Regions from separate parts of the Nocardioides sp. NPDC054178 genome, predicted to be linked through region 3. Evidence: riboswitches for the same ligand, from Rfam matches in the RefSeq annotation. Region 3 holds a riboswitch; each other region holds the start of a gene.
The links. Region 3 has a riboswitch for cobalamin ahead of ACZ6WN_RS22655 (VWA domain-containing protein). Riboswitches for the same ligand answer to the same signal wherever they lie in the genome.
Positions count from the first base shown of each region.

Region 1: linked by a shared signal. The riboswitch ahead of ACZ6WN_RS19555 (prenyltransferase/squalene oxidase repeat-containing protein) and the one ahead of ACZ6WN_RS22655 (VWA domain-containing protein) in region 3 are both predicted to bind cobalamin.
Region 2: linked by a shared signal. The riboswitch ahead of ACZ6WN_RS23950 (ABC transporter substrate-binding protein) and the one ahead of ACZ6WN_RS22655 (VWA domain-containing protein) in region 3 are both predicted to bind cobalamin.

Region 1 is NZ_JBVJKY010000005.1:216,894-222,400, reverse strand. It holds gene gatB (Asp-tRNA(Asn)/Glu-tRNA(Gln) amidotransferase subunit GatB) at 1-879, shown strand, start outside; gene ACZ6WN_RS19565 (NYN domain-containing protein) at 1,007-1,759, shown strand; gene ACZ6WN_RS19560 (glycoside hydrolase family 19 protein) at 1,770-2,429, opposite strand; cobalamin riboswitch at 2,510-2,629, shown strand; gene ACZ6WN_RS19555 (prenyltransferase/squalene oxidase repeat-containing protein) at 2,696-3,769, shown strand; gene ACZ6WN_RS19550 (hypothetical protein) at 3,763-4,401, shown strand; gene ACZ6WN_RS19545 (CbiQ family ECF transporter T component) at 4,398-5,507, shown strand, end outside.
Region 2 is NZ_JBVJKY010000007.1:301,419-306,925, forward strand. It holds gene ACZ6WN_RS23935 (peptidoglycan-binding domain-containing protein) at 1-167, shown strand, start outside; gene ACZ6WN_RS23940 (ABC transporter ATP-binding protein) at 203-964, opposite strand; gene ACZ6WN_RS23945 (FecCD family ABC transporter permease) at 961-2,286, opposite strand; gene ACZ6WN_RS23950 (ABC transporter substrate-binding protein) at 2,286-3,341, opposite strand; cobalamin riboswitch at 3,396-3,582, opposite strand; gene ACZ6WN_RS23955 (NAD(P)H-dependent oxidoreductase) at 3,611-4,309, opposite strand; gene ACZ6WN_RS23960 (sugar ABC transporter ATP-binding protein) at 4,488-5,507, shown strand, end outside.
Region 3 is NZ_JBVJKY010000007.1:31,393-36,899, forward strand. It holds gene cobM (precorrin-4 C(11)-methyltransferase) at 1-128, shown strand, start outside; gene bluB (5,6-dimethylbenzimidazole synthase) at 128-745, shown strand; gene cbiE (precorrin-6y C5,15-methyltransferase (decarboxylating) subunit CbiE) at 778-1,977, opposite strand; cobalamin riboswitch at 1,994-2,134, shown strand; gene ACZ6WN_RS22655 (VWA domain-containing protein) at 2,160-4,259, shown strand; gene cobO (cob(I)yrinic acid a,c-diamide adenosyltransferase) at 4,259-4,873, shown strand; gene ACZ6WN_RS22665 (cobyrinate a,c-diamide synthase) at 4,867-5,507, shown strand, end outside.

The sequences.
Region 1 (5,507 bases), on a different contig from region 3:
GACGTACGCATGGACCAGGGCTCGATGCGCTGCGACGTGAACCTGTCGCTGTCCCCGAAGGGGTCGGACAAGCTCGGCACCCGCACCGAGACGAAGAACGTGAACTCGCTGCGCTCGGTCGAGCGGGCCGTACGTTTCGAGATGTCGCGCCACGCCGCGATCCTCGACGCGGGTGAGGCGATCTTCCAGGAGACTCGCCACTTCCACGAGGACACCGGCACCACCTCCGCCGGCCGGCCGAAGTCGGACGCCGACGACTACCGCTACTTCCCCGAGCCCGACCTCGTCCCGGTCGCGCCGAGCCGCGAGTGGGTCGAGGAGCTGCGCGGCACGCTGCCCGAGCCGCCGGCCGAGAAGCGGGCGCGACTGCAGGCCGAGTGGGGCTACTCCGACCTGGAGATGCGTGATGTCTGGGCCGCCGGTGCGATGGTGCTGATCGAGGAGACGGTCGCGGCCGGCGCCTCCGCCCAGGCCGCGCGCAAGTGGTGGATGGCTGAGCTCTCCCGGGCCGCCAACGACCGTGGTGTCGAGCTGGCCGAGGTCGGCGTGACGCCTGTCCAGGTGGCCGAGGTGCAGAAGCTGGTCGACGGCGGTTCGCTGACCGACAAGCTCGCCCGCCAGGTCTTCGAGGGGCTCCTCGCCGGTGAGGGCACGGTCGCCGAGATCATCGACGCCCGCGGCCTCGCGGTCGTCTCCGACGACGGCGCCCTCGGTGCCGCCGTCGACGAGGCCATCGCCGCCCAGCCCGCGGTCGCGGAGAAGATCCGCGGCGGCAACCAGGCCGCGGCGGGTGCGCTCATCGGCGCGGTGATGAAGTCGACCGGTGGCAAGGCGGACGCCAAGCGTGTCCGCGAGCTGATCCTGGAGAAGCTCGCCTGACCTGCCGAGTCGGCTCGTCCTGACAACAGAATCCGCCGAGTCGGCGCGTTATGACGCGCCGACTCGGCGGCGGTTTTGGTCAAGATGAGCCGACTCGGCGGTGGGGTTGCCTGGCAGACTGTCCGGCGTGACCGAGCCCTTCCGCATTGCCCTGCTCATCGACGCGGACAACGCTCCCGCGACCAAGATCGACGCGATCCTCAACGACCTGGCCGAGTACGGCGAGGTCACGATCCGGCGGGCCTACGGCAACTGGACCAAGCCCGAGCTCAAGGGGTGGATCGAGGAGCTGCACGACGCCGCGATCCGGCCGATGCAGCAGTTCGACCTGACCGCCCACAAGAACGCCTCCGACATGGCGCTCGCCATCGACGCCGTGGAGCTGCTGCACGCGGCGATCCCGGACGCGTTCGCACTGGTCTCCTCCGACTCCGACTTCACGCCGCTGGTGCACTACCTGCGGGAGAAGGGGCGCGCGGTCTACGGCTACGGCCGGGAGAAGACCCCGGCGCCGTTCAAGAGCGCCTGCACCCGGTTCACCGTGGTCGAGAAGCTCGGCGACTCCGAGGAGGAGACCGACACCGAGACCGGGGCCACGCCCGCCCGCAAGCCGTCCTCCTCGGCGACCTCGGGTCAGCTGCTCAAGCGCAACGCCCGGCTGATCCAGCTGCTGCGCAACTCGATCGCCGCGGCCGCCGACGACGACGGCTGGGCCTTGGTCGGCACGGTCGTCTCCCGCATCCGCAACCAGTCCTCCGAGGACCCCCGCAACTACGGGTACGCCACCTGGACCAAGCTCATCAAGGCGATCGACCTCTTCGAGCTCAAGGACGAGGGCACCTCGGCGATCGCGGTCAGCGACAAGCGCACCAAGAAGTGACGTACGCCGGCTAGGACGCGTCCGCGGTGCGGTCCTGGTCGTTGGCCGTCTTCGGGCGGGCGCAGGTGATCCCCCGGGGCACCGACCCGTTGAGGTGCTTCAGCGCGGCCTTGAAGTCGCGGCAGCGCTCGGCGTCCTCCTTCTTGTTGGACGGATAGCCGATCGCCGCGTTGACCCTGCCCATGTCGAGGGCGTCGGCGAGCGGGTTGATGTCGCGGGCGACGGTCCAGTACCACCGCGAGATCGGCGCGCTGTGGTCCAGCGACCGGGCCAGCTCGGGGCGGCGGCGCAGGTCGATGTCGAAGTAGGCGCCGGCGTCGGTGTAGTTGGCCTCGCCGGTCAGCTGGATGTAGCCGCGGCCGGCGTACTTCCGCTTGTCGTGGGGGCCCTTGGCGTCGTGGTGGAAGGAGCTCTCGTTGGCGAGCGTGGCCAGGTAGGCCGCCTGCCGGTAGGGGGTCGTGATCCGGGCATCGGACATGGCGCGGTTGAGGGTCGGCAGCCCGGTCTCGACGGTCTGCCGGTTGCCGACCTTGTCGCCGAACATGGCGACCAGGTCGGCGTAGGTGACCGATGTCCGAGCCGGCGCCGCGACCGCCGTCGTGGCTGGGCAGAGGGCGAGGAGGGTGGCCGAGATCGACGCTGCGACAAGGCCGAGAATCCTGTGGCGCATGGGGACAGAGTGACTGCTCGGCGGCGATCGCGCAAGCAGCCTCGGCCCGGCATAAGATTGCCCCCGAATCAAGCAGAGCCTCAATCAACACACGCCGTGGTGGGGGAAGCCGGTCGAATCCCGGCGCTGACCCGCAACCGTAGGCTCAGGCCCGAGTGTCCTGAGCGAGCCGGAGCACCTGCCGACGGACGCGTACTGACCTGACGCTGTCGTGGAACGCAGCGGGTCGGCCCTGGGCCTTCCCGACGAACAGCGTGGAAGGAACCATGAAGAAGACCGTCCTCGGCGGCATCGCCGCCGCCCTCGCCCTCACTTCCCTCGCCGCCTGCGGCGAGAAGACCGTGGAGGAGGGGGAGAAGCCCACCTACGACGCGAAGGTGTCGACGTCGGTGGCCGACTGGCTCGTCGCCCAGGCGCCGGAGGGCGTGGCTCACAACGCGCAGTACGGCACCGACGACTTCGGGCTCAGCGCCGACATCGGGATCGCACTGGCCGAGGTCGGCGGCTACGACGACGAGATCGCCACGATCGCGGCGGCCGTGATGGAGAACAAGAAGGCGTACACCTCGCCCGGGTTCGGCACCGTCACCTCGGCCGGCGCCACCGCCAAGGCGCTCGTGCTCCAGCAGAACGTCGACGCCTCCGACCCCGGGCTGCTGAAGCAGCTCGAGGGCACCGTCGCCGAGAACGGCCGCATCGCCGACGAGCTCGACCCCAAGGACAAGAAGGCGGCCGACTACTCCAACACCATCGGACAGTCGTACGCCGTGTGGGCGCTCAACAACGCCGAGAGCAAGGAGGCCGCGGCCGCGACGGAGTTCCTGGCCGGGCAGCAGTGCGAGGAGGGCTGGTTCCGGGTCACCTTCACGGCCGACCCCGCCGCCGACGACCAGACCTGCGACGCCGACCCGAAGGCCACCCCCGACGCCGACGCGACCGCGTTCGCGCTGATCGCCCTCTCCACGGCGGCCTCTCCGGAGGCGGAGAAGGCCGTCAAGGCAGGCGTGGAGTGGCTGAAGGAGACCCAGGCCGAGGACGGCTCGTTCAAGGCCGCGACCGGCAACATCGCCAACTCCAACACCACCGGCCTGGCCGGGTGGGCGTTCGGGCGCGCCGGTGAGACCGAGGCCGCGGAGAAGGCGGCGGCCTGGGTCGCCGACCACGTCGTCACCTGCGGCGACGACGCCGGCGCGGTCGCCTACGACGACGCCGCGCTGACCGAGGGCAACACCAAGGGCCTGACCAAGGAGTCCGAGGGGATGTACCGCCTCGCCGCCGCGCAGGCGCTGCCGTCGCTGGTCTTCCTGCCCAAGGACGCGACCACGAAGAGCTCGTGCTGATCCTGCGCGATCTCCTGGTGGCCCTGGCGTTCCTCGCCGGGGCCACCGCACCCATCTCCTCGGCAGCCGCATCGCCTGCTGCATCGACGGCTGCATCGACGGCCGAGGCGTGTGACGGCGTCACCGTCGTCGTCGAGCCCAACGCGCTGGGTGGCGCGCCCGAGGTCACCTGTGTCCGGCCCGACGAGGGCGACACCGGCGCGGACCTCTTCGAGAAGGCGGGACATCCGCTCACCTACGTGACCTCGATGCCCAGCGTCGTGTGCCGCATCGACGAGCGCCCGAAGGCCGCCGGGTGCGCCCAGATGCCGCCTGCCGACGCCTACTGGTCGCTGTGGATCACCGACGATTCGGGGGCCTGGAGCTACGCCTCCAGAAATGTTACCGAAATCAGCGTGACCTCCGGGCAGGGTGTTGCGTTCACGTGGATAGACGACGATGTCGTTACCGCTCCGGCGACGGAGCTTGGGGATGCTGTGGGGGCGCCCTCAAGCCCGTCGCCGGAGTTATTTCCGCAGGACTCGGCTTCTCGACCCTCCTCCGAGCCCGCGCGGCTGCCCGGATGGGTCGCGCCGGCAGGGATCCTCGCCCTCTTCACCGTCGCGGGTGCCGTGTGGTGGCGCCGACGATGACCACGTTGCTCCGTGAGGCCGTGGTCGCGCACCTGCCCCGCGACCTGCACCCCGTCGCCTGGTGGGTGTGGGCGATCGGCCTGGCCGCGTACGCCTCCTTCACCACCAACCCGCTGCTGCTCCTGCTCGTGGTGGGGGTGGTGTCGGTCGTGGTCGCCGCGCGCCGCGGCGAGCAGCCGTGGGCGAAGGCGTTCCGGCTCTACGTCGGCCTCGCGGTCTTCATCGTCGTGACCCGGGTGCTCTTCCGGGTGCTCCTGGGTGCGGTGCCGGGTCACGTGCTCATCGATCTTCCCGAGATCCCGCTCCCAGAGTGGGTGCTGGGGATCCGGCTGCTCGGGCCGCTCACCCGGGAGGCGCTGCTGGCCGGCCTCTACGACGGGATGCGGCTGGGGGTCATCGTGATCTGCGTCGGCGCGGCCAACGCGCTGGCGAACCCGAAGCGGCTGCTGCGCTCGCTGCCGCCGGCGCTCTACGAGATCGGCACCGCTGTCGTGGTCGCCGTGACGGTGCTGCCGCAGCTGGCCGAGTCGGTGCAGCGGGTGCGGGCCGCGCAACGGCTGCGCGCCGGCGCGACCGGCAACGTCAAGCGGCTGCGCCGCTTCCTGGTGCCGGTGCTCGAGGACGCCCTGGAGCGGTCGATGGCGCTGGCGGCGGGGATGGACACGCGTGGCTACGGACGTACGGCCGGCGTCGCCGTAGGCACCCGGCGGATCACCTCGGTGCTCATGCTGGTCTCGCTCGTCGGGCTCTGCGCCGGCGTCTACGCGGTGCTGGACGGCACCACGCCCGGCTGGCTCGCCGCCACCATGCTGAGCCTCGGCGCCGGCACCGCGGCCGGAGGGCTGGCACTCGCCGGTCGCCGGGTGACGCGGACCGTCTACCGACCCGACCGGTGGCGCTGGCCGGAGGTCGTGGTGGCGCTGAGCGGGATCGTGGTGGCCATCGTGGGCTGGTGGGTCGCCCGTGATCAGGTCCCGGTCGCCTTTCCCGGGGTGAGCACCGTCCCGGACGTCACGCTGAGCGCCATGCTGGGTGTGCTCGTCGGCCTGGTCCCGGCGGTCGCCGCCCCACTACCGGCATCATCGCTCGTTCACGAGGAGGCAGTC
Region 2 (5,507 bases), 270 kb from region 3:
CGACCAAGGCGGCGGTGAAGGTGGCCCAGGGGCGTCACGGGCTCAAGCAGGACGGACTGTTCGGCCCGAACACCAGCAAGGCCATGACCTGGCCATGGAACGACGACATCAGGTACCGCGGCTGTGAGACGCGCGCGGCCGCGAGCTTCCAGTGGGTCTGGGTCTGACGCGGAGGACTGAGCAGCTTCGGCCCGGCTGACCATCACGCCGGGCCGAGGAAGCGGATCAGGACGCCCTCGTCGTGGTGCACGCGGGCTCGCACGCCGTAGACGTCGGCGATGAGGGTCTCGGTGAGCACCTGTGCGGGCGGGCCGCCGGCGACGACACGGCCTTCCGAGAGCACGAAGACCTGGTCGCAGTAGGTGGCGGCGAGGTTGAGGTCGTGCAGCGCGACCAGGCATGTCGTGGGCATCCGGCGGACCAGTGAGAGCAGGGCGAGCTGGTGACGTACGTCGAGGTGGTTGGTCGGCTCGTCCAGGAGCAGGATCTCCGGCTCCTGGGTGAGTGCGCGAGCGATCTGCGTACGTTGCCGCTCGCCGCCCGACAGCGTCGAGAAGCGCTGGTCGAGGCGGTCGGCGATGCCGGCGTGGGCGGCGGCCTCCTCGATGACGCCTCGGTCCTGGGCGCTGTCGGGTGCCCAGGCCGGGCGGTGGGGGACCCGGCCGAGGGCGACGACGTCGCGTACGCGGAGGTCCTGGCTGGTCGCCGGCTCCTGCTCCACGACCGCGAGCCGGCGGGCCAGCCTGCGCCGGGACATGCCGGCGAGCGGGCTGCCGTCGAGGAGGACGCCCCCGGAGTCCGGCGGCCGGAGACCGGCCAGGATCCGGATCAGCGAGGACTTCCCGGACCCGTTGGGCCCGAGCAGCCCCACGGTGGTTCCGTCCTCGACCCGGAGGGACACGTCGTCGACCACGAGCCGGCCACGGGGCGCCCAGCGGACCCGGCCGGCCTCGAGCGCCGTCATCGCCGCGCTCGCATCAGCACCAGCGCGAACGCGGGTACGCCGACCAGCGCGGTCGCCACCCCGACCGGGAGCTCCTCGGGATCGATCACCGTGCGGGCCGCGGTGTCGACCCAGATCAGGAAGATCGCGCCGAGCAGTGCGGTGGCCGGGAGCAGCAGCCGGTGCCCGACCCCGACCAGCGCTCGCGCCAGGTGCGGCAGGACCAGCCCGACGAAGCCGATCGCCCCGGACGTGGAGACGATGACGGCCGTCATCAGCGCCGTGAGCACGAGGAGCACCACCCGGATGCGGGTGACGTCGACGCCGAGCGAGGCCGCGGCGTCGTTGCCGAACGCGAACGCGTCCAGCCAGCCGGCGCCCGCGACACAGCAGAGCAGCCCGCCGACCACGACCACCCCGCAGACGAGCACGTCGGTCCAGCTCGCCGAGGAGAGCGACCCGAGCAGCCAGAAGAGCACCCCGCGCGTCTGCTCGGCGTCGGCCGCGGTGAACACGATGAACGAGGTGAGCGCCGAGAAGAGCTGGGTCGCGGCGATGCCGGCCAGCACGAGCCGGTCGGTGGTGCCGCCGGCGAGCGAGGCGAGCAGCAGCACGAGCGCGAACGAGACGAGCGCGCCCGCGAACGCCCCGGTCGAGAGACCGATCGCGCCCGACCCGATGCCGAGCACGACGACCGCGACCGCCCCGGTGGAGGCTCCCGAGGAGATGCCGAGCACGAACGGGTCGGCGAGCGGGTTGCGCAGCAGCGACTGCAGGATCACCCCGCAGATGGCCAGCCCCGCCCCACAGATCCCGGCCAGCAACGTACGCGGCAGCCGCAGGTCCCACACGATGCTCTGCTGGAGCAGCGTGAGGTCGGAGGAGCCCAGGCCCACCCGGTCGGCGACCACGCCGTAGACGTCGCCGACCCCCAGGTCCGAGGGTCCGACGGTGATCGCCCCGGCGACGGACGCCAGCACGAGCAGCGGAGCCAGGACCAGCAGGAGGCCGGTGATCCTGATCGCCGAGCCGTCACCCGCGTCGGTCGAGCCGTCGCCTACGTCGGTCGAGCCGTCACCTAGGTCGGTCGAGCCGTCACCTAGGTCGGCCGAGCCGTCACCTAGGTCGGTCGAGCCGTCACCCAGGTCGGGCGAGGCGTCACCCAGGTCGGTCGAGCCGTCACGTACATCGGCCGAGCCGTCACTCAGGTCGGCCGAGCCGTCACCCAGGTCGGCCGAAGCGTCACCTACGTCGCCCGAGGCGTCACCGCCCTGCCAATTCGGCCGACCGGGGTGACGCTTCGGCCGACGGGGGTGACGCCTCGGCTCGGGGCGTACCGACATCAGCGGAGGCCGAGGTCGGCGAGCTGGTCGGCGGTGCTCTCCACCGCGTAGACGGTGCGGATGGAGGGGTTGAGCTCGGCACCGGAGAGGGTCACGAAGCGGCCGTTGCGGACCGCGTCCATCCGGGCGGTGACCGGGTTGCTCCTCAGGTAGTCGATCTTGGCGCGGGCGGTCTCGGCGGTCTGGCTCTTGCGGGTCAGGTCGCCGAGGACGATGACGTCGGGGTTGCGCTCGGCGACGGTCTCCCAGTTGATCTGCGGCCACTCGTCGGTGGTGTCGTCGAAGACGTTCTCGATGCCGAGGGTGCGGCCGATGATCCCCGGGCCGCCGCAGCAGCCGGCCAGGTAGGGAGACTCGGAGTTGGCGAACCAGTACATCGCGCTCACCTCGCCTTCGGGCGCCTGGCTCTCGGCGGCCTCCAGGCGCCGAGACAGGTCGGCGACGAGCTCCTCGCCGCGCTCGGGGACGCCGAAGATCCGCGCCAGGTCGGTGATCTCCTGGAGGATCGTGTCGATCTCGAGGGTATCGTGGCGGGTGCCGTCGTCGTCGCCCTCGTTGTCCTTGAGGCACTCGGCGGGGGAGAGGTAGGAGCCCACGCCGAGCTTCTCCAGGTCCTCGGGCGTGGTCACCCCGCCCTCACCCAGCGTGCTGGCGAAGGAGGCCGTCACGAAGTCGGGCTCGGCCTCCAGGACGCGCTCGTAGGACGGCGCGTTCTCGGCGAGCCGGGGCACGTCCTCGTTGTCGGCGGCGAGCGTGTCGAGCACCGGGTCGGTCCAGCTCGCGGTGCCGGCCATCGAGTCGGCGAGGCCGAGCGAGAGCAGGATCTCGGTGGTGCCCTGGTTGAGCGAGACGACGCGCTCGGGCGGCGCCTCGAGGGTCAGCTCACGGCCGCAGTTGGTCAGGGTGAGCGGAAAGCCGGCCGCGTCTGCGGCCGCCTGCGGTGCGCCGGAGCGCTGGTCGGTGGCGCAGCCGGCCAGCGCGGAGCCGAGCACCAGGATGGTGCTCGCGGTGAACGTACGGGCCAGGGTCGGTCGGATGGTGCGGGAGGGGTGCACGTCGGTCCTCGAGCGGGTCGCGGGCTGGTGCGCGTCGCCCGTGCTGACCGGCAGCGGTCTGCTGCAGGGCCAGCAGGTCTTCGGACTCGGGATCGACCGGCGCGAGACGCCTTCCCAGACCCGAGGGCCCAGTGGCACAGTGTCCCGTCCGTCACCCACACCGCTGCGCGTCAGTCCCGGACTCTCACCGGGTTCCCGTGCCGGGACCGGGTCCCGAGCGGCTGGCCACACGACCGTAGCAGGCGACCCCGCCCCGGCAGGCCACGACCTCAGCCCTCGCGATGGGCGCTCAGCCCGTCCTCCCCGGGCGCGACCGAGTCGTGGAGCCGGATCGTGTGGTCGTAGTGCTCCTCGGCCATCGGCCGGTAGCCGATCCGCGGCTCCGTCATCACACCCTCGAGACGTACGCTCAGGTCGGCCTCGATCCGCGCCATGACCTGGGCGTCGATGGTGTCGGTGTCGGTGATCAGGTGCGGGCGGAGCGGGTCCATCCCGGTGTACCAGAACGTGCCGTGCAGCAGCGGCCACAGGACGTCCTCGATGTCTCCGCTGATCCCGCGCGGACCCAGGGTCGCGGCCCGGTCACCGGCGGTGACCACGGTCAGTGCGCGCTTGCCGACCAGGCCGCCCTTGCCGTACTTGAGCGGCTTGCCGGTCTCCGGGTCCGGTACGTCGAAGGCGAACCCCGACTCGAAGACCCGGTCGATCCAGCCCTTGAGGATGGCCGGCACCGAATACCACCACAGCGGGAACTGCACGACCAGCAACTCGGCCTCCCGCAGCCGCTCCTGGTGGCGGCGTACGTCGGCCTCGCCCTGCTCCACCAGAAGTGGATTGAAACCTTCTCGATAGAGGTCGATCTCGTCGACGCTCCAGCCGGCCGCGCGGAGCGCGTTCACGCCGACCTCGCGCAGCCGTCCGTTGAGTGATGACGCGTGCGGATGTGCCCATACCCAGAGTGCGTGCATGGGGCCCTGAACGCCGTCTGACGCGGCGGGATTCCCGCCTGGGCGTGGGCGGGCGGCGAAGCGGTCAGAGGACAAAGTCCGGATCTCGCTCAAATTAGCGGCCTCAGAGTGTTGACGTATGTGATTGCCATCACTAGCGTAAACCAGGCTTGAAACCTTTCAATTCGAGGAGTTGCCCATGCCGGACACACCCGCCGCACTGGAGCTGCGGGACGTGGCCAAGTCGTTCGGCCCCGTACGCGCCCTCCGGTCCGGAAGCCTCCGGGTCGAGGCCGGATCCATCCACGCGCTCGTGGGCGAGAACGGAGCCGGGAAGTCGACCCTGGTCAAGATCGTCGCCGGGCTCTATCGCCGCGACGCCGGCGACTACCTGCTCGCCGGGGAGCAGGTCGACTTCCGCAACACCGCCGACGCCAAGCAGGCCGGGGTCGCGGTCATCTACCAGGAGCCCACCCTCTTCCCCGACCTCTCGGTCACCGAGAACATCTTCATGGGACGCCAGCCGACCAACCGCTGGGGCAGGATCGACCGCGCCGCGATGCGCACCGAGGTCGTCGAGCTCTTCGCCAGGCTCGGCGTCCCGATCGAGCCCGACCGTCCGACCGAGGGCCTCTCGATCGCCGACCAGCAGCTCATCGAGATCGCCAAGGCGCTCTCGCTGGACGCCAAGGTCCTGATCATGGACGAGCCGACCGCCGCCCTCTCGGGCAACGAGGTCGAGCGGCTGATGAGCGTGGCGCGCACGCTGCGCGACCAGGGCTGCGCCGTGGTCTTCATCTCCCACCGCTTCGACGAGGTCTTCGCGCTCTGCGACACCATCACGGTGATGCGCGACGGCGCCTACATCTCCACCGACCCCATCTCGGCGGTCACCGAGGACGAGATCGTCCAGCGGCTCGTCGGGCGCGAGGTCTCCGACCTCTACCCGAAGCTCGAGGCCACCGTCGGCAAGCCGCTGCTCGAGGTCAAGGGCCTCACCCGCACCGGCCTCTTCCAGGACATCAGCCTCACCGTCCGGGAGGGCGAGATCGTCGGCCTCGCCGGCCTCGTCGGAGCCGGGCGCAGCGAGGTCGCGCAGGCGATCTTCGGTGTCGACCCCTACGAGAGCGGCGAGGTCACCCTCGAGGGCCGGCCGGTCCCGGCGGGTGACCCGAGACGCGCGATCGAGATGGGGCTGGCGTTCGTCCCCGAGGACCGC
Region 3 (5,507 bases):
TCTCGACGACCGCCGACGCGGTCGAGGAGGCCGGCCTGCGGCAGGCCGCCGTCATCCTCGCCGGCCCGGCGCTGGCCCGCGACGGTGGTGAGTCGTTCCTCTACGACGCCGCTCGGGAGCGTGCCTGATGGACCTCTACGACGCCATCAACCGCCGCCGGGACACGCGTGCGGAGTTCACCGGCGAGCCGGTGGATCCTGCCGTGCTCGAGCGGCTCCTCTCCGCCGCCCACGCCGCCCCGAGCGTCGGCATGTCGCAGCCCTGGGACTTCGTGCTCGTACGCGACACCGACCGCCTCGAGCGCTTCCACGCCCATGTCGCGACCGAGCGTGACACCTTCGCCGCGACCCTGTCCGGCGAGCGGGCCGAGACCTTCTCCCGGATCAAGATCGAGGGCATCCGCGAGTCCGGGCTGGGCATCGTGGTCGGCTACGACCCGACCCGCGGCGGCCCCAACGTGCTCGGCCGCCATGCCATCGCCGACGCCGGCCTCTACTCGGTCGTCTGCGCCATCCAGAACCTCTGGCTCGCCGCGACCGCCGAGGGCCTCGGTGTCGGCTGGGTCAGCTTCTACCGCGAGGAGTTCCTGCGGGACCTGGTCGGCATGCCCGAGGGCGTACGTCCCGTCGCCTGGCTCTGCGTCGGGCCCGTCGCCGACCTCCCCGACGTCCCCGACCTGGAGCGCTTCGGCTGGCGCCACCGCTCGCCGCTCTCGACGGTGGTCCACGAGGAGAAGTTCGGCTAGTCCCTCAGGATCGAGGGCGTCGTCGAGCCCACTTACCGGATCGATACCTGGGGAGCGCTGTAGGCCCACTGCACGACCGTGCGCTGGGGTGCCCAGCCGCGGAAGGTGCCGATCGTGTCGACGGACTCGACCGAGATCCGGGTCAGCTCGCCGCCGAGCTCGGCATGCTGCCGCGCCAGGAGCTGCTCGGTCTCCAGGGTGACGCCGTGGACGACGATGCGGCCGCCGGGACGGAGGGCGGCGAGGCAGGTGTCGAGTACGCCGGGGCGGGTCGCGCCGCCGCCGATGAAGATCGCGTCGGGAGAGCGGAGGCCGGTCAGGGCGTCGGGGGCGCGGCCCTCGACGACGGCGAGGCCCGGTACGCCGAGGCGGGCCGCGTTGCGGGCGATCCGGGCGGCCCGCTCGGGGCTGGCCTCGATGGCCGTCGTGGTGCAGGAGGGGTGCGCCCGCATCCACTCGATCCCGACCGAGCCGGCACCGGCGCCGACGTCCCACAGGTGCGCCCCAGGAGTGGGTGCCAGCCGGGCCAGGGCCGAGGCGCGCAGGTCGCGCTTGGTCAGCTGGCCGTCGTTCTCGAAGGCATCGTCAGGCAGGCCGGCGGACCAGCCGTAGAGGTGCGCGCCGGCGCACTCGATCGCCACGACGTTGAGCCGTGGCGACTCGCCCGTCCAGGTCGAGGCGGTCGCGGTCCGGGCGCTCTCCGTGTCCGCTCCCAGCCCTCCCAGGACGGTCATGGCGGAGCCCCCGAAGCCCGCTGTGACCAGGAGGTTCGCGATTTGGGCAGGGGTCGATTCGTCGGCGGAGAGGGCCAGGATCCGGCGGCCGGGGGCGAGCTCGCGAGCAACCAGGGACACGTCACGGCCGACCAGGCTGACGACCACGCACGACTCGGCCGCCCAGCCCATCCGGGCGCGGGCGAGGGCGACGGAGGAGACGGCCGGCTCGATGCGTACGTTCTCCCGGCCGAGGAGCGAGATCAGCGTCGTGCCGATGCCAGAGACCAGCGGGTCACCCGAAGCCAGGGCGACCGCGTCTCCGATGCCGTCGAGCAGCGCCGGGAGGCCCTCACGCAGCGGCGAGGGCCAGGGCTCGCGCCGCTGGCCGGGGACGTCCGGGACGAGGTCGAGGTGACGCTTGCCGCCGAGGAGGACCGGGGCCTCCCGGACCAGCTGCTGGTGACGTGCGGGGACCTCGTCCCACCCTCCGGCACCGATGCCCACCACGACGATCATGAGGCCAGACGCTACAGTGACCGCACAGGCGCGAGGTGCCCCGACTGGGGAGAATCTGGGAAGCCGGTGAGATTCCGGCACAGGCCCGCTGCGGTGAATCGAGCCCCATCACGGGGACTCGACAAGTCCGAAGACCGGCCTCGCGTCCATCCATCCAACGCGATAGGGAGCGGGAGCCTCTCATGCCGGTGCACTACCCATTTTCTGCCGTCCTCGGCTGCCAGGCGGACGATCTCGACGACATGGGCCTCGCGCTCGTGCTCACCACGATCTCCCCGGAGATCGGCGGGGTCCTGGTCCGTGGCGAGAAGGGGACCGCGAAGTCGACGGCCGTACGCGGCCTGGCGGCCGTGCTGCCCTCGATCTCGGTCTACGCCGGGGATCGGTTCTCGATCGATCCCGCCGACCCCTCCGCGGAGTCGCCGGACGGGCCGTTCGGGTCCGCCGCCGCCGTGGAGAGCCGGCCGGTGCGGCTGGTCGAGCTCCCGGTCGGCGCCACCGAGGACCGGGTCGTCGGCTCGCTCCACCTGGAGAGCGCGCTCTCGCGCGGGGCCGTCGAGTTCGAGCCGGGGCTGCTGGCCCGGGCCCACCGCGGCCTGCTCTACGTGGATGAGGTCAACCTCCTCCACGACCACCTGGTCGACCTGCTCCTGGACGCGGCCGCGATGGGCCGGGTCTCGGTCGAGCGCGACGGGGTCTCGGTCGAGCACGCCGCCCGGTTCGTCCTGATCGGCACCATGAACCCCGAGGAGGGCGAGCTGCGCCCGCAGCTGCTGGACCGCTTCGGGCTCACCGTCGAGGTGGCCGCGCCCCGGGACCCGGCGCTGCGCGCCGAGGTCGTCCGCCGCCGGATGGCCTTCGACCTGGACGCGCCCGCCTTCGTCGAGCGCTATGTGGCCGCCGAGCGCGACCTGACCGCGCGGGTCTCCACCGCGCGTGCTCTGGTCGGGAAGGTCCGGCTCACCGCGCCCGGGCTGCTCAAGATCGCCGAGGTCTGCGCGGCGTTCGAGGTCGACGGGCTGCGCGCCGACATCGTCACCGCGCGCACCGCGGTCGCGCACGCCGCCTGGGCCGGCCGCTCCGAGGTCACCCGCGCCGACATCCGCCGCGCCGCCCTGCTGGCCCTGCCGCACCGCCGTCGCCGCAATCCCTTCGACGCCCCCGGGCTCGACGAGGACCTGCTCGACCGCATCCTCGGCGACGAGGAGCTGCCGCCGGAGCCTCCCGAGGGTGGGCCCGAGGACGGCCCCGAGAACGGGCCGGAGGACGGGTCCGATCCGGCTCCGCCCAGCGGCGAGGATCGCGCCGACGCGGAACCCCCGTCAGCCGAGCCCGGCGAGAGCCGGCGAGACGGTGCCGAGACCGACGCTGCCGACTCCGTGGACGACCAGCCCGAGGCCCCGCCCACGCCCACCGCTCCCGCGGGCGAATCGGTCACCACGGCCGCCCCGGCCTACCGCCCCCGCCTCCTGACCGTGACCGGCCTGGGCACCGGCCGCACCGGCGGCCGGAGCAAGGCGATCGGCAGCAGCGGCCGCCGGATCGGCGCGAGCACCGGCGTCCGCGGCTCGCTCCACCTCGTCGAGACGCTCAAGGCGGCCGCGGGCAAGCAGGCCGCCCGCCCGCGTACGTCCGCGAAGGTCGAGCTGCGCACCGAGGACCTCCGCACCGCGGTCCGGGAGGGCCGCGAGGCCAACCTGGTGCTCTTCTGCGTGGATGCGTCCGGGTCGATGGCTGCGCGCAAGCGGATGGCGCAGGTCAAGGCCGCGGTTCTCTCGCTGCTGCTGGACGCCTACCGGCGTCGCGACAAGGTCGGCATGATCACCTTCCGCGGCGAGGGCGCGGAGCTGGTGCTGCCGCCGACCGGGTCGGTCGACCTCGCCGCGGCACGCCTCGACGAGGTGCCCGCCGGAGGACGTACGCCGCTGGCCGAAGGCCTCCTCGAGGCCGCCCGCGTGCTGCAGCGCGAGCACCTGCGCGACCCCGATCTGCGGCCGCTGCTGGTGGTCGTCACGGACGGCCGCGCGAACTCGTCCCGGAAAACGGCGCAGGCCCACGGCAAGGATGCCGTCAGGCGATCGCAGCAGGCCGCCGCGTACGTCGCCGGTCTGGGTGTCACCACCGTCGTCATCGACTCCGAGAGCGGGCCGATGCGGCTCGGTCTGGCCCGCCGGCTCGCTGAGCATCTGGGCGCCGAGCACGTGCCGGTCGCCGAGGTGAGCGCCGAGGCGCTGACCTCCGCGGTGCACGGCTACACCGCCGCCGGGAAGGGAGCAGCCTGATGCCCAAGGGACAGCCGCTGAACGTACCCGACGACGGGCTCACCACCCGCCAGCGCCGCAACCGGCCCCTGCTGATGGTCCACACCGGGCCCGGCAAGGGGAAGTCGACCGCCGCCTTCGGGCTCGCGCTGCGCGGCTGGAACCAGGGCTGGCGGATCGGGGTCTTCCAGTTCGTGAAGTCGGCCAAGTGGCGCATCGGTGAGCAGACCGTGCTCGAGCGCCTCGGGAAGCTGCACGAGGAGACCGGCGAGGGCGGTCCGGTCGACTGGCACAAGATGGGCTCCGGATGGTCCTGGTCGCGCAAGCAGGGTGAGGCCGAGGACCACGCCGCGGCTGCCGCCGAGGGCTGGGCCGAGATCAAGCGGTGCCTGGCCGAGGAGCGCTACGACCTGCTGGTCCTCGACGAGTTCACCTACCCGATCAAGTGGGGGTGGGTCTCCGCCGAGGAGGTGGCGTCGGTGCTCTCCGAGCGCCCGGGGCGCCAGCACGTCGTGATCACCGGCCGTGACGCCGACCCAGCCGTGCTCGAGGTCGCGGACCTGGTCACCGAGATGACCAAGATCAAGCACCCGATGGACGCCGGCCAGAAGGGCCAGCGGGGCATCGAATGGTGACCCTGCCCCGGCTGGTGGTCGCTGCTCCCTCGACCGGGTCGGGCAAGACGACCATCGCCACCGGGCTGATGGCGGCGCTGCGCGCTGCCGGGACGACGGTGAGCGGGCACAAGGTCGGCCCGGACTACATCGACCCCGGCTACCACGCGCTCGCCACCGGGCGTCCGGGACGAAACCTCGACCCTCACCTGGTGGGGGAGTCGCGGGTCGTGCCGCTGCTCCTCCACGGTGCCGCCGGAGCCGACGTGGCGGTCGTCGAGGGTGTCATGGGCCTCTACGACGGCCGCCTCGGCACCGACGGCTTCGCCTCGACCGCCCACGTCGCGGCCCTGACCTCCTCGCCGGTGGTCCTGGTCCTCGACGTCGCCCGGATGTCCCGCTCCGCCGCCGCGATCGCCGCCGGGATGGCGGCCTTCGACCCGTCGGTACGCATCGGGGGAGTCGTGCTCAACCGCTGCTCCCCGGGACGCAACGCGTCCGAGATCGGGCGAGCGCTGGAGCAGGTCGGCCTGCCGGTGCTCGGCATGCTCCCACGGGACGAGTCGCTCGCGTCCCCGTCGCGTCACCTGGGTCTCGTCCCGGTCGACGAGCGCGACGAGTCGGTCGCGCTGATCCAGCGGCTGGGGGAGCAGGT